2 linked regions of the Spartinivicinus poritis genome follow. The protein of the gene in region 2 interacts with the protein of the main gene of each other region in a pairwise test. Links are inferred from orthologs where the notes say so. Each region holds a gene or a part of one and is shown on either strand. Other genes may lie near its edges.

Region 1 (5,858 bases), on a different replicon or contig from region 2:
AAGCCTCAATCAAGGCGCGAGGAGTGCAGTTTGGTTGCTCCAAATAAATGACGAGCAACACAGAGTGAGGCTTTTTTTAGCCACAACCCGGAGGGCTGGGGCTATTATTCTGCTTTGCAGCGTTGTCAGTTACTTATGTAGCTTACTACACCACGCGCCTTCCGCCTTATAGCCGCCAGCAGAGCCCTTCAGACAGATGTCAACAGGCCCTATTAATGCTTATTTAAAATGGCACTAAAAGGGTAGCGGCTATAATCATTATACGCCTAATCTCAAGGCCCTTCTGACCTGGAGCAAATGAATATGCAGAATGATGTTGATCCAATAGAAACCCAAGAGTGGCTTGAGGCACTGGATTCAGTGCTAGAAAAAGAAGGGGAAGACCGGGCCCACTATTTACTGACTCGTTTGGCCCGTTATGCCAGCCGGGCTGGTACCCAACTGCCCTATTCCATCACTACGCCTTACCGCAATAGTATCCCTTCTTCTCGTGAAGCGAGAATGCCAGGCGATTTATTTATGGAGCGCCGGATTCGCTCTATTGTTCGTTGGAATGCCATGGCAATGGTGATGCGTGCTAACAAAAGTGATGCTGACCTAGGTGGTCATATTTCCAGCTTCCAGTCTAGCGCCACTCTTTATGACATTGGCTTCAACTACTTTTTTAAAGGCCCAACGGAAGACTCCGAAGGGGATTTAGTTTACTTCCAGGGCCACACTGCACCAGGCATCTACAGTCGTGCATTCTTAGAAGGTCGCTTAACTGAAGACCAGTTAGACAACTTCCGCCAAGAAGTCGATGGCAAAGGTTTATCCTCTTATCCTCACCCATGGTTAATGCCTGACTTCTGGCAATTCCCAACCGTATCAATGGGCTTAGGACCACTACAAGCCATCTATCAAGCGCACTTTATGAAATACCTTGATAACCGTGGTATGGCTCCTGCTAACAACCGTAAAGTTTGGGCTTTCCTTGGCGATGGTGAGATGGACGAGCCAGAATCAATGGGCGCCATTGGCCTGGCTGGTCGAGAAAAGCTCGACAACCTAATTTTCGTAGTGAACTGTAACTTGCAACGCCTTGATGGACCTGTCCGTGGTAACGGCAAAATCATTCAAGAACTAGAAGGTCAGTTCCGTGGTGCTGGCTGGAATGTTATTAAAGTAGTTTGGGGCCGTCACTGGGACCCACTATTTGCTGAAGATAAAGATGGGTTGATGCAACAACGGATGGATGAATGCGTTGATGGTGACTACCAAAACTACAAAGCCAAGGGCGGTGCTTATACACGCGAGCACTTCTTTGGTAAGCACCCAGAACTATTGGATATGGTTCAGCACCTTTCTGACGACGACATTTATAAGTTAAACCGCGGTGGTCATGACCCATATAAAGTCTATGCAGCTTATCATGCTGCGGTAAATCACACTGGCCAGCCAACAGTGATCTTAGCCAAAACCGTTAAAGGTTATGCTACCGGTTCATCAGCTTCTGCCAACATTACTCACTCAGTTAAGAAGCTAGCATTAGAAGACCTGAAGTTATTCCGAGATCGCTTTGATATCCCTGTTAAAGATGATGACTTGGAAAAAGTGCCTTACTACCGCCCAGACGCAGACAGCCCGGAAATGGTTTACATGCGCAAGCGCCGTGAGTCTTTAGGCGGTTATGTACCTCAACGCAGAACACGCTCTACGTCATTAGCTGCACCTGATTTAAAAGCGTTCGAAGCAGTAACCAAAGGCAGCGGTGAACGTGAAATTTCCACCACCATGGCTTTCGTCAGAATTTTAGGTGCTCTGGTTAAGGATAAAAACTTCGGTAAAAACGTTGTACCGATTGTACCTGATGAAGCCCGTACCTTTGGTATGGAAGGTATGTTCCGTCAGCTAGGTATCTACTCATCTAAGGGCCAGCTGTATACACCAATGGATTCTGACCAAGTGATGTTCTACAAAGAGGACAAAAAAGGTCAGATCCTTCAGGAAGGTATCAACGAAGCCGGCTCTCATGCCGCCTGGATTGCAGCAGGTACCTCTTATAGCTTCAACAATACACCGATGATTCCTTTCTACGCCTTCTACTCAATGTTCGGCTTCCAGCGAACTGGCGATTTAGCTTGGGCATCAGGTGATATTCAAGCTCGCGGTTTTTTAATTGGCGCTACCGCTGGTAGAACCACCCTCAATGGTGAAGGTCTACAGCACCAGGATGGTCACAGTCATATCCTGGCTTCCACTATTCCAAACTGTGTCAGCTACGACCCAACTTATGGCTATGAACTAGCTGTCATCATTCAAGACGGCTTACGCCGGATGTATGAAGAACAAGAAAGTGTGTTCTATTACATCACTACTATGAATGAAAATTACAAGCAGCCAGCCCTACCTGAAGGCGAAGAAGTTATTCAAGGTATTATCAAGGGTCTATATTGCTTTGAGCAAAACTCTAAGAAAGCCAAGCTTAAGGTTCAGTTAGTTGGCTGCGGCACTATTCTAGAAGAAGTACGCGCTGCTGCTGATATTTTACGTAAAGAATATAAAGTGGAATCTGATATCTGGAGCGCCACTAGCTTCAATGAACTACGTCGCGAAGGACTGGATGCTAAGCGCTGGAACATGCTAAACCCTGATGCAGAACAAAGAGTGCCCTATGTCACTGAGTGTTTTACTAATCGCCAGGGTCCTGTCATTGCTGCAACGGACTACATGAAGTTGTATGCAGATCAGATTCGTGACTTTGTTCCAACTACTTATATCACCCTTGGCACCGACGGTTTTGGTCGCAGTGACTCTAGACAAAAACTGCGTGAATTCTTCGAGGTTGACCGTTACTACATCACTGTTGCTGCCTTACATGCCTTAAAAGAAGAAGGCAAAGTCGATAGCAAAGTGTTAATTGATGCAATGAAGAAGTTCAACATCGATCCAACCAAAACCAATCCACTGTATTGCTAACCAATAGGTGTCAGTAGATTAAAGGGTAAACTATGTCAGAAGAAATCATTAAAGTCCCCGATATTGGTGGTAGCGAAGACGTTGAAATTATCGAAGTATGCGTCCAAGCTGGCGATACAGTTGCAGAAGAAGACTCACTAATTGTGCTTGAGTCTGACAAAGCCACCATGGAAATTCCCTGCCCCAAAGCAGGAACAATCCAAAAGCTATTAGTGCAAGTAGGTGACAAAGTCTCTGAAGGCAGTGAAATTGTGGCCCTGGCCGCAGAAGGTGCTACTGAAGCACCAGCGGAACCTGCTCCTGCTGCAGAAGAAACCGCTACAGCAGAGCCAGCCCCAACACAGCAACCTGCTGCTCAAGCACCAACTGCTTCAGCCATTGAGCCAATTACCGTGCCTGATATTGGCAGTGAAAACGTGCCTGTCATCGAAGTATGCGTAAAAGAAGGTGATGAGATTGCTGAAGAAGACTCAATCATCGTGCTTGAGTCTGATAAAGCCACCATGGAATTTCCTGCTCCTAAAGCAGGTATCGTCAAAAGCCTGAAAGTGAAAGAAGGCGATACGGTTTCCATGGGCGACCTAATCTTAGAGCTGGAAACCACGTCTGCAGCACCACCAGTGGCAGAGCAATCCGCTGCGCCTGCGCCAACAGCTGCGCCAGCTCAAGCACCACAAGCAGCTGCACCACAACCACAAAAATCTGCGACATTAGATAAGCCAAGCCAAAATGTTCATGCTGGTCCAGCCGTTAGAAAACTGGCCCGTGAATTTGGAGTGGATTTGTCACTGGTTAAAGGCTCTGGCCCACGTAGCCGAATTCTTAAAGAAGATGTGCAAGCCTACGTTAGCGAGCAGCTGAAAAAAGCGAAAGCCCAACCTACTGGTGCTACTGGTGGTGCCGGTATTCCTGAAGTGCCAGCCGTTGACTTCTCACAGTTTGGGCCTGTTCGTGAAGAGCCAATGTCACGGCTGCGCAAAGTGGGTGGATTCAACCTGCATCGTGCTTGGTTAAACGTACCTCATGTTACCCAATTTGACGAAGCTGACATCAGCGAACTGGAAGCCTTTAGGCAAGCACAAAAGGCGAAGGGAGTAAAAATGACGCCCCTTCCCTTCTTAGTAAAAGCTTGCGCCCAAGCACTAAGAGCATTACCAAACTTTAATGCGTCACTAAACGCTACTGGTGATGGGCTGGTTTATAAAGACTATGTACATATTGGTATAGCAGTTGATACCCCAGATGGCTTATTAGTACCAGTCATTCGCGATGCTGATAAAAAAGGCTTAGTTGAACTTGCTAAAGAAACCATCGAATTGGCAGGCAAAGCTAAAGAGAAAAAACTATCGCCCGCAGAAATGCAAGGCGCTTGTTTTACAATTTCCAGCTTAGGTAGTATCGGCGGCACCGCCTTTACCCCAATCGTTAATACACCAGAAGTGGGTATTTTAGGGGTTTCCAAATCGTCCATGAAACCGGTTTGGAATGGTAAAGAGTTTGAGCCACGCCTAATGTTGCCTTTATGTTTGTCATACGACCACAGGGCAATCAATGGTGCCGACGCAGCACGCTTTACAGCCATCTTAAGCGATTTATTAGGCGATATACGGCAGTTATTGCTGTAAGCTTGCGAAACGCTTACCCTACAAAAAAGCCCCAACTTTGGGGCTTTTTTAATTTAAAGACAAAATATACACACCCAACAATATAATCTACATACCCACAGCGAAGGATATATTTATTTCCAATCCCAACTTTGAATAGGATGCCCAAACAGTGAACTCCAGACCCCTACTTTAACTCCTGCACTACGCCCCCATGCAGTTAATAATAAGTTATCACCAGCTTCGCTAACTACCCGCTGACCTTCGATTTTCCATTTTTGCCCTTTACCACTATCACAGCTTTTTAATACAGCACGATCACCCCGACTCGCTATATCACTTACCGCTAAACAGTTGCCTGATTTATGCTTTAACCGACCTTGGTCATCATGTTGCCATAGTTGCTTTTTATTAGTGGCACAGTTAGCCAGCTCTGCCTGGTTAGATGTATTAACAGACAAACAATAACCTGTGACTGATTTTAATTGTTTAAAGTCACCTGGATCGGGGTCAGGATCAGAGCCTGCGGTTTTGGCCATTTCCACAGCAAATGATGTAGCCATTTTGGCAAACTTATAAGCATGGTTCGCATTGTTACCAGATTTACTAATGGTATCACCTGTAGTATGTAATGCTTGGTTATGCTTACCAAAAGGTGCTTCTGATGGCATGGTAGCTGGGAAGCCTTGGTTATGCCAAGAGGCATGATCAGAGCAAGCATAGCCACATTGAGTAGTACCAATATTTAATTCAGGTGCATAATAATTTGCGACCTCTTTGAAAAAGTTATTCTGTGCACTATTGGTATAATCAGTAATAATTGCCGCATCAACCGCATCTCCCTGATAGTTGGTCATATCCAATTGCAGCACACCAACCACATTTTTCCCTTGGTTTTTATGAGCTTTAGCAATTTCTTGAGACCCCTTCAAACCTACTTCTTCTGCCGCATACCCCATAAATTTTAAGGTTCTACTAGGCTTGTAGTCATTATTCATTAAAACTCGAATCACTTCTGTAATCGTAGAGATACCTGATGCATTATCGTCAGCCCCTGGTGCACGGGCATTAATTCGATCACTACTGTATTGATTAATTGAGTCTAAGTGCCCACCGACTACAACGATTTCGTCAGCTAATTCATTCCCTTGTATTGTCATCACGACAGAGTCCTGATTCCAACTGTTGTGATTATACAGCTCAACTGATACATCGGATCGGCCCGCACTTAACTCAGCCCATTTGTCACGAATACGTTTTGCAGCATTGACACCAGTACTGCTACGATAATAACGG
Region 2 (6,453 bases):
TAAACCAACCAACCCTATTATAAAACAGTTGTAACTATAGTGCGGACTAATCCAGTGCTTTTGTACAGCAACCAGTAGCAAGCCATTTACACCAAACAGAGCTGCCCCCACTAAAAAAATACTCAGAAAACGCTTGGGATTTTGACTAATAACTAATAACTGTTGCTTGAAGTGGGGTGTTTTCATGTGGAAATCATCCCTTTGGTTAGACTTATTATTCAGTTTGGCACATTGGCTCTCAAAATGTGTCTATGCTGTAAAGCTGTTGAGTATAGAAAAGTAGAAGAGGGGCGATACGCAACCTGGTTTGTTGTTATTGTGTCTAATTACCAAGGATGGTGAATTAGGGCAAAGCTGGAACAATTGCTGTGTAGTATTAACAGCCACCCCAATTACCTATTGTTAATGGGTAGTTGGGGTGGCTCTGCTACTACAAGCCTTGCTATTTGCTAAAGAGCTTGCTCAGTATCTTTTCATACATAGACGACAGTAAGTCCAAATCGGCTACTTTCACGCACTCATTTATTTTATGGATGGTGGCATTAGACGGGCCAAGCTCAATGACTTCTGTACCTGTTGGAGCAATAAAACGACCATCAGAAGTGCCACCAGCGGTTGAAACGGTAGGTTTGTAGCCTGTTACGTCTTCTACTGCACTGACAGTTGCAGGTAATAAATGACCATGATCTGTCAAAAAGGGTAAACCAAATAGGCTCCATTCAATATGGAAATCCAGTTGGTGCTGTTTGAGAATATACTCTACTCGTTGTTGGAGTGATTCAGCTGTACTTTCAGTAGAAAAGCGGAAATTAAATTGAACTGAGAGCTCGCCAGGAACGACATTGGTTGCACCAGTACCAGCACTGATATTTGAAATTTGAAAACTGGTAGGAGGGAAGTATTCATTACCTTGGTCCCACTCATGAGCAGTAAGCGCTGCTAAAGCGGGCGCTGCTAAATGGATAGGATTTTTCACCAGGTGGGGATAGGCTACATGCCCTTGTACACCTTTAACCGTTAAAACGGCACCTAACGAACCTCGGCGACCATTTTTAATAACATCACCCACAAACTCTGTACTTGATGGCTCTCCTACAATACACCAGTCAATATGCTCTCCCCTGGCTTGTAAATGCTCTACCACTTTAACGGTGCCATTTTTAGCAGGGCCTTCCTCATCGCTGGTTATTAAAAAAGCAATGGAGCCATGCTCCTCAAAATCAGGAGTTTCAGCCAGGAACCGCTCACAGGCGGTAATCATTGCAGCCAATGAGCCTTTCATGTCTGCAGCTCCACGGCCATATAGCATTCCATCAGCAATGGTTGGCTCAAAGGGAGGATATTGCCAGGTTGATTCTGGCCCAGTAGGCACCACATCAGTATGGCCAGCAAAGGCTAATACAGGGCCTTTTTCACCTAGCCTTAACCAGACATTATCAACGTCTTCAAAGCGAAGCCGCTCCACGGTGAAGCCTAGCGCCGCCAAGCGCATAATCATAATTTCCTGACAATTAACATCATTTGGGGTAATGGATGGTTGCTGGATAAGCTCTTTGGCTAGTTTGACGGTTGGGCTGAGTTGGCTCATAAGGTAAGACAGACGCCTTTTAAATGGAGTTATTTGATAATTAATAAGTTAACTGACAGGTTTTTGCTACTCAGTTTTTTCTTTGTACTCACAAAGGTCTTCAATAATACATGAATTACACATCGGCTTACGGGCTTTACACACATAACGACCGTGGAGAATTAACCAGTGATGGGCATCCAGTAAAAACTCTTTTGGTACTACTTTTAGTAGTTTCTTTTCCACTTCAAGTACATTTTTACCCGGTGCTAAATTAGTACGGTTACTAACACGAAATATATGGGTATCAACTGCCATCGCTGGTTGTCGAAAAGCGGTATTAAGAATGACATTAGCTGTTTTACGGCCAACACCAGGCAGTGCTTCAAGCGCTTCTCTCGTGTCTGGAACCTGAGAGTCATGTTGTGTCATTAATATTTTGCAGGTTTTAATAATATTCTCAGCTTTAGCATTATATAAACCAATGGTTTTAATATATTTCTTAAGTCCTTCAACCCCTAGTGCAAAGATTGTTTCAGGCGTATTTGCAACTGGAAACAAAATTTTAGTTGCCTTATTAACACCTACATCAGTGGCTTGAGCAGATAAAATAACGGCTATCAATAGTTCAAAAGAACTGTTGTACTCCAGCTCAGTGGTAGGGTTAGGGTTTTGGGCTTGCAAACGGGAAAAAATTTCGTGGCGCTTTTGCTTGTTCATATTCAGGCTAACTATACATCACTTCATATTATTAGAGCTGTAAACATCATCTGAAGTGCAGTGTGTTTGTATACCATGTGGTACAAGCTATCACAAAGCAGAGAAATATGAAGTGATAGGGTATTTTGGAGCAGCTGTCTGGAACAGCTAAAGCGCTAAAGGCCATGGATGGCCTTGTAGAGCGGTGGAAAAATACCCTGTTACTTCAATTCTTCGATACCTTTTTTTACACTCTTTCTAACAGAGTGTGAAAATAAGCCAGGTGCCCAATATCTAGGTGTTCAATATAGAATAACAAGCTATTCTTCGCCGTTTATGAAGGGCCTTTCTTAGCCCTCCATAAACTAAAGCGACGCAGCTACAGAATACCTTGCTACTCCATATCCATAAGCTTTATAGGCGCTTTTGAAGAGAGTGAAAGCGCGCTCTTTAGGTAACTATCAGACTATGTTTACAGGTTTTAGCTAATCTGGCCCGTTACTCTAACGCGTTTGCTGCCTGTTGCAACTTCTTTTGAGGCTTTAGCTGCCTGGTGAGCATCAATCAGGTTTTTAATAGCAATAAAAAAGCCCATAAAAACAAATGCACCGGGTGGTAATACAGCAAATAGAAATTTCTTGTAGTCAGCAATCAGGGTAATGGTCCAGTTTTCTGCAATGCTACCAAATAGCAGATGCATATTGGCAAATAACGTACCCTGACCAATGGCTTCACGCACGGCACCTAGTAATATTAATACTAAGGCAAAGCCAGTCCCCATCATTATCCCATCTAACATAGAGGGAAGTGGAGAGTGCTTGGAAGCAAATGCATCAGCCCGACCAAGTACAGTACAGTTGGTGACAATTAAGGGAATAAACAAGCCAAGAATTTGGTACAACTCATAAGTAAAAGCCTGCATTAATAGCTCTACACAACTGGTAAAGGCAGCAATGATCATCACAAATGCAGGCAAGCGAATCGCTTCAGTTACATGATTTCGAATAAGTGAGACCGCCAAGTTTGAGCAAGTAAGCACGATTAATGTCGCAAAGCCAAGCCCAATAGCATTGACCACACTATTAGAAACACCAAGCAAGGGACATAAGCCTAGTAGTTGAACCAAGGCTGGGTTATTTTTCCAGAGCCCCTCAACAGCAATGGCTTTTGGATCTGCACTAGCCATGGTTTACTTCCTCTAGTTTTTTCGCACCTTCCTGAAACAAAGTGGTTTGGTGTTCATTAAAGTAATCCAGTGAGCGCTTCACTGCTGTTACCACAGCCCTAGGGGTAATAGTCGCACCTGTGAATTGATCAAATTCACCACCATCTTTTTTTACTGCCCAACCATCTTCCGTGGGATTTAATAAGGATTTGCCTGCAAAGTTATCAATCCAGCTGGATACTTTACTATCAATGGCATCACCCAAACCAGGGGTTTCTTTATGAGCAATGACTCGGGTACCAGTGAGCTGGCCAGAGCGGTCAATACCCACTAGTAAGTCAATGCGACCGTTATAACCATCGGGTGCTGCCACTGGAATAACCACGGCAGCTGGCTGCTGTCCTTTAAACGCCACATACACCTTGAATGGCTGGTGTTGGCTAATCAGAGGTTCTGCTGGTTGAGTGACATAGGTGTGAAGTAAATCATTATCATAATAACGTTGGGGCAGAATATCTGCTAAAGCCCGTTGTTCACTGGCTCGAATTTGTGCTGCTATCCGATCCTGAGTGAAAACAAACGTCAGGGCAATTAGGCCCACGGTGAGCGTAGCAAATATTCCAAGGCGTAAACTGTTATTACTAATGGCTTTGGCAAGTAGACTCATCGAAAACAATCCCTAGTCTGATTTAGCCAGGCCACGGTTGGGTTTTTTGTGGCCATAGGTTCGGGGCTGAGTGTAATAATCAATGGTGGGAGCTGCCATATTCATCAGTAATACGGCAAAGGCTACACCATCGGGGTAGCCACCCCAGGCTCTGATAATGTATGTGAGTACACCAATGCTGGCACCAAAGACTATTCGGCCCTTTTTGCTGGTTGCTGAGCTGACGGGGTCGGTGACAATAAAAAAGGCACCTAACATCGTTGCACCACTTAACAAGTGAAACAGTGGTCCGCCATGACTATCGGAGCCTTCGCCCCCATAAAACAGCAGTGACATAACAAATAAGGCCGCTAGCATGGCAACGGGTGCATGCCAGGTGAAGACCTTTTTAACTAGCAGGAAGATTCCACCCACTAAAAATGCCAGGTTAACCCAGGTCCAGCCAACACCTGCAGAACCTTCCAATAAAGGGGTTTGCTGCCATAACTCCAGCAAAGTTAAGCTGGTATTGTTTTTAACAACATCCAAAGGAGTTGCCCCAGTAAAGCTATCAACAGCGCTACTGCCGATAGCTGGGAGCCAAAAGCTCAAACTATCGATTAATGAAGGGTTGGTTAAATTACCTTCGATGCCTTTGGGTGATAACCAAGCGGTCATTTCCACTGGGAAAGAAATCAGTAGTAGTACATAGCCCAGCATGGCAGGGTTGAAAGGGTTATAGCCAAGTCCACCATAAAGCTGTTTGCCAATAATAATCGCGAAACTACATCCAATTAAAGTTAGCCACCAAGGGGCTGTTGGAGGAATTGCTAGCGCTAATAGAAAAGCAGTTACAACTGCACTGTAGTCTTTTAAATAATATTGAATGGGTCGGTTACGGAGTTTGAGTACCAGTGCCTCACTACCCAGTGCAATTGCAGTTGCCCAGGCTAGGTTAATTAACACTCCATAACCAAAGAAGAAGCAGTTAGCCAGGATGCCCGGTATTAAAGCCAGTAAAACCCACTGCATTACCTTGGTGCTTTGGTTCTGGCTGTGAGTATGAGGTGAAGACATACGAATTAATGACATAGGACTTTAAACCTCTGTTTCAGGGGCTTTGCTAGCCAGGTAGTCTGCTAAGGCTTGTTCTGCTGTGGCTAGCTCTTGCTCTGCTTGGCTGGTTGCCTGAGTCAATTCTGCTAGATTGGCTTGACCTTCTGCCTCTGCTTGCTTTAAAGAACGCTTTGCTTTTTTCGCGTTAGCTTTTGCCATTGCAACCTGAATTTTTAGCTTTTTCTCAGCCTCATCCAGTGGTGTTTTTTTCTTGGCAGGTTTGGTTGCTTTGTTTTCAGGGATAGTTTGCTGGGCGCTTGGGTGCTTTTCAGCTTGACTGGTCAGGTAAGAGTTAAGGGCATCCTCTGTTTGATTAACAATTTGTTGGTTTGCTGCTACTTCTGCTTTTAACGCTTCTTCTTGTTCTGAGCCAGCTTCTGCTGCTTTAGCGTAGCTTCGCTCGGATTTTTTCAAAGCTGCTTTAGCCATTGCTAGCTCAATAGAGAGCTTTTTGTGCTGCTCATCTTTAACGGCAGGCTTCTTTTTGACTGGTTTTGGCGGTTCTGCAGGGGTAGGCTCTTGGCTGGAAAGCTTGGCCAGCTCTGCTTCTGTGTCAGAAACGATTTTTTGTTGTGCAGCTAATTCCTGCTCGAAGCTGATTATATCCTCGCCTTCTCCTGCTTGATCGATAGCACGCTTGGCTTTTTTCAGAGCAGCATTAGCCATCGCTAGCTTGATTTTCAGTGCTTTTTCTTCTGCACTGGGTTTTGGTTTAGCTGGCTGTTCAGTCGCGTCAACAGTTGACTCAGCCTGCTGTAGAGAGCTCTCTAATTGCTTGAGCTGATCATTCAGTAAGGTTAAGTCTTGTTCTAACTTGTTGGTGTCTTGTTCCTGTTCTTTTGCTTGCTCAAGTTGTCGCTGGGTCTTTTTAATTTGTGCATTAACCGTAGCCAACTGTATTTTCAGCTGTTTTTGTGCAGGGCTTAATGGTGCTTTTGAAGAAGCGCTGGCTCCCGCCGCTTTTTTAGCTTTAGCTCGATCAATCGCTGCCTGTGCATCATCTTTGGGTTGCGCTTTGCTGGCTTTGAGTTTGGCTGCTTTCGCAGCGTTAGCTTTACGTTTTGCCTCTTTTTCCTGCGCGACTCTTTCTAAGCGAGTCTGGCGTGCCTCAAAGCGCATTTTTGAGTGTTCTGCTTTTTGCTGCATCGCCTCTTGGTGGCGAATTTCCCCTTTTGAGGCGCGATAATACTGAACCAGTGGAATAGCACTAGGGCACACAAATGAACAGGCACCACATTCGATACAATCAAACAGATTGTG

Evidence for each region. The genes of interacting proteins can lie anywhere in the genome.
Region 1: the proteins of nth (region 2) and aceE interact in binary tests that used the Escherichia coli proteins (3 or more experiments, as listed by UniProt). The link is inferred for Spartinivicinus poritis from one-to-one orthologs.

The regions. Positions count from the first base shown.
Region 1 is NZ_JAPMOU010000007.1:156,747-162,604, forward strand. The notes cover bases 1-3,158. They hold aceE (pyruvate dehydrogenase (acetyl-transferring), homodimeric type), read left to right. Parts: upstream 1-303; coding sequence 304-2,958; downstream 2,959-3,158. Other genes in these bases: aceF (dihydrolipoyllysine-residue acetyltransferase), read left to right, coding at 2,991-3,158. In the rest of the region: more of aceF, read left to right, coding at 3,159-4,583; ORQ98_RS08155 (M20/M25/M40 family metallo-hydrolase), read right to left, coding at 4,697-5,858. UniProt on the Escherichia coli protein: Component of the pyruvate dehydrogenase (PDH) complex, that catalyzes the overall conversion of pyruvate to acetyl-CoA and CO(2).
Region 2 is NZ_JAPMOU010000001.1:84,535-90,987, reverse strand. The notes cover bases 472-3,333. They hold nth (endonuclease III), read right to left. Parts: upstream 2,288-3,333; coding sequence 1,655-2,287; downstream 472-1,654. Other genes in these bases: ORQ98_RS00425 (electron transport complex subunit E), read right to left, coding at 2,748-3,333; dapE (succinyl-diaminopimelate desuccinylase), read right to left, coding at 472-1,588. In the rest of the region: ORQ98_RS00440 (hypothetical protein), read right to left, coding at 1-186; more of dapE, read right to left, coding at 443-471; more of ORQ98_RS00425, read right to left, coding at 3,334-3,452; electron transport complex subunit RsxG, read right to left, coding at 3,445-4,098; electron transport complex subunit RsxD, read right to left, coding at 4,111-5,169; electron transport complex subunit RsxC, read right to left, coding at 5,176-6,453. UniProt on the Escherichia coli protein: DNA repair enzyme that has both DNA N-glycosylase activity and AP-lyase activity. The DNA N-glycosylase activity releases various damaged pyrimidines from DNA by cleaving the N-glycosidic bond, leaving an AP (apurinic/apyrimidinic) site.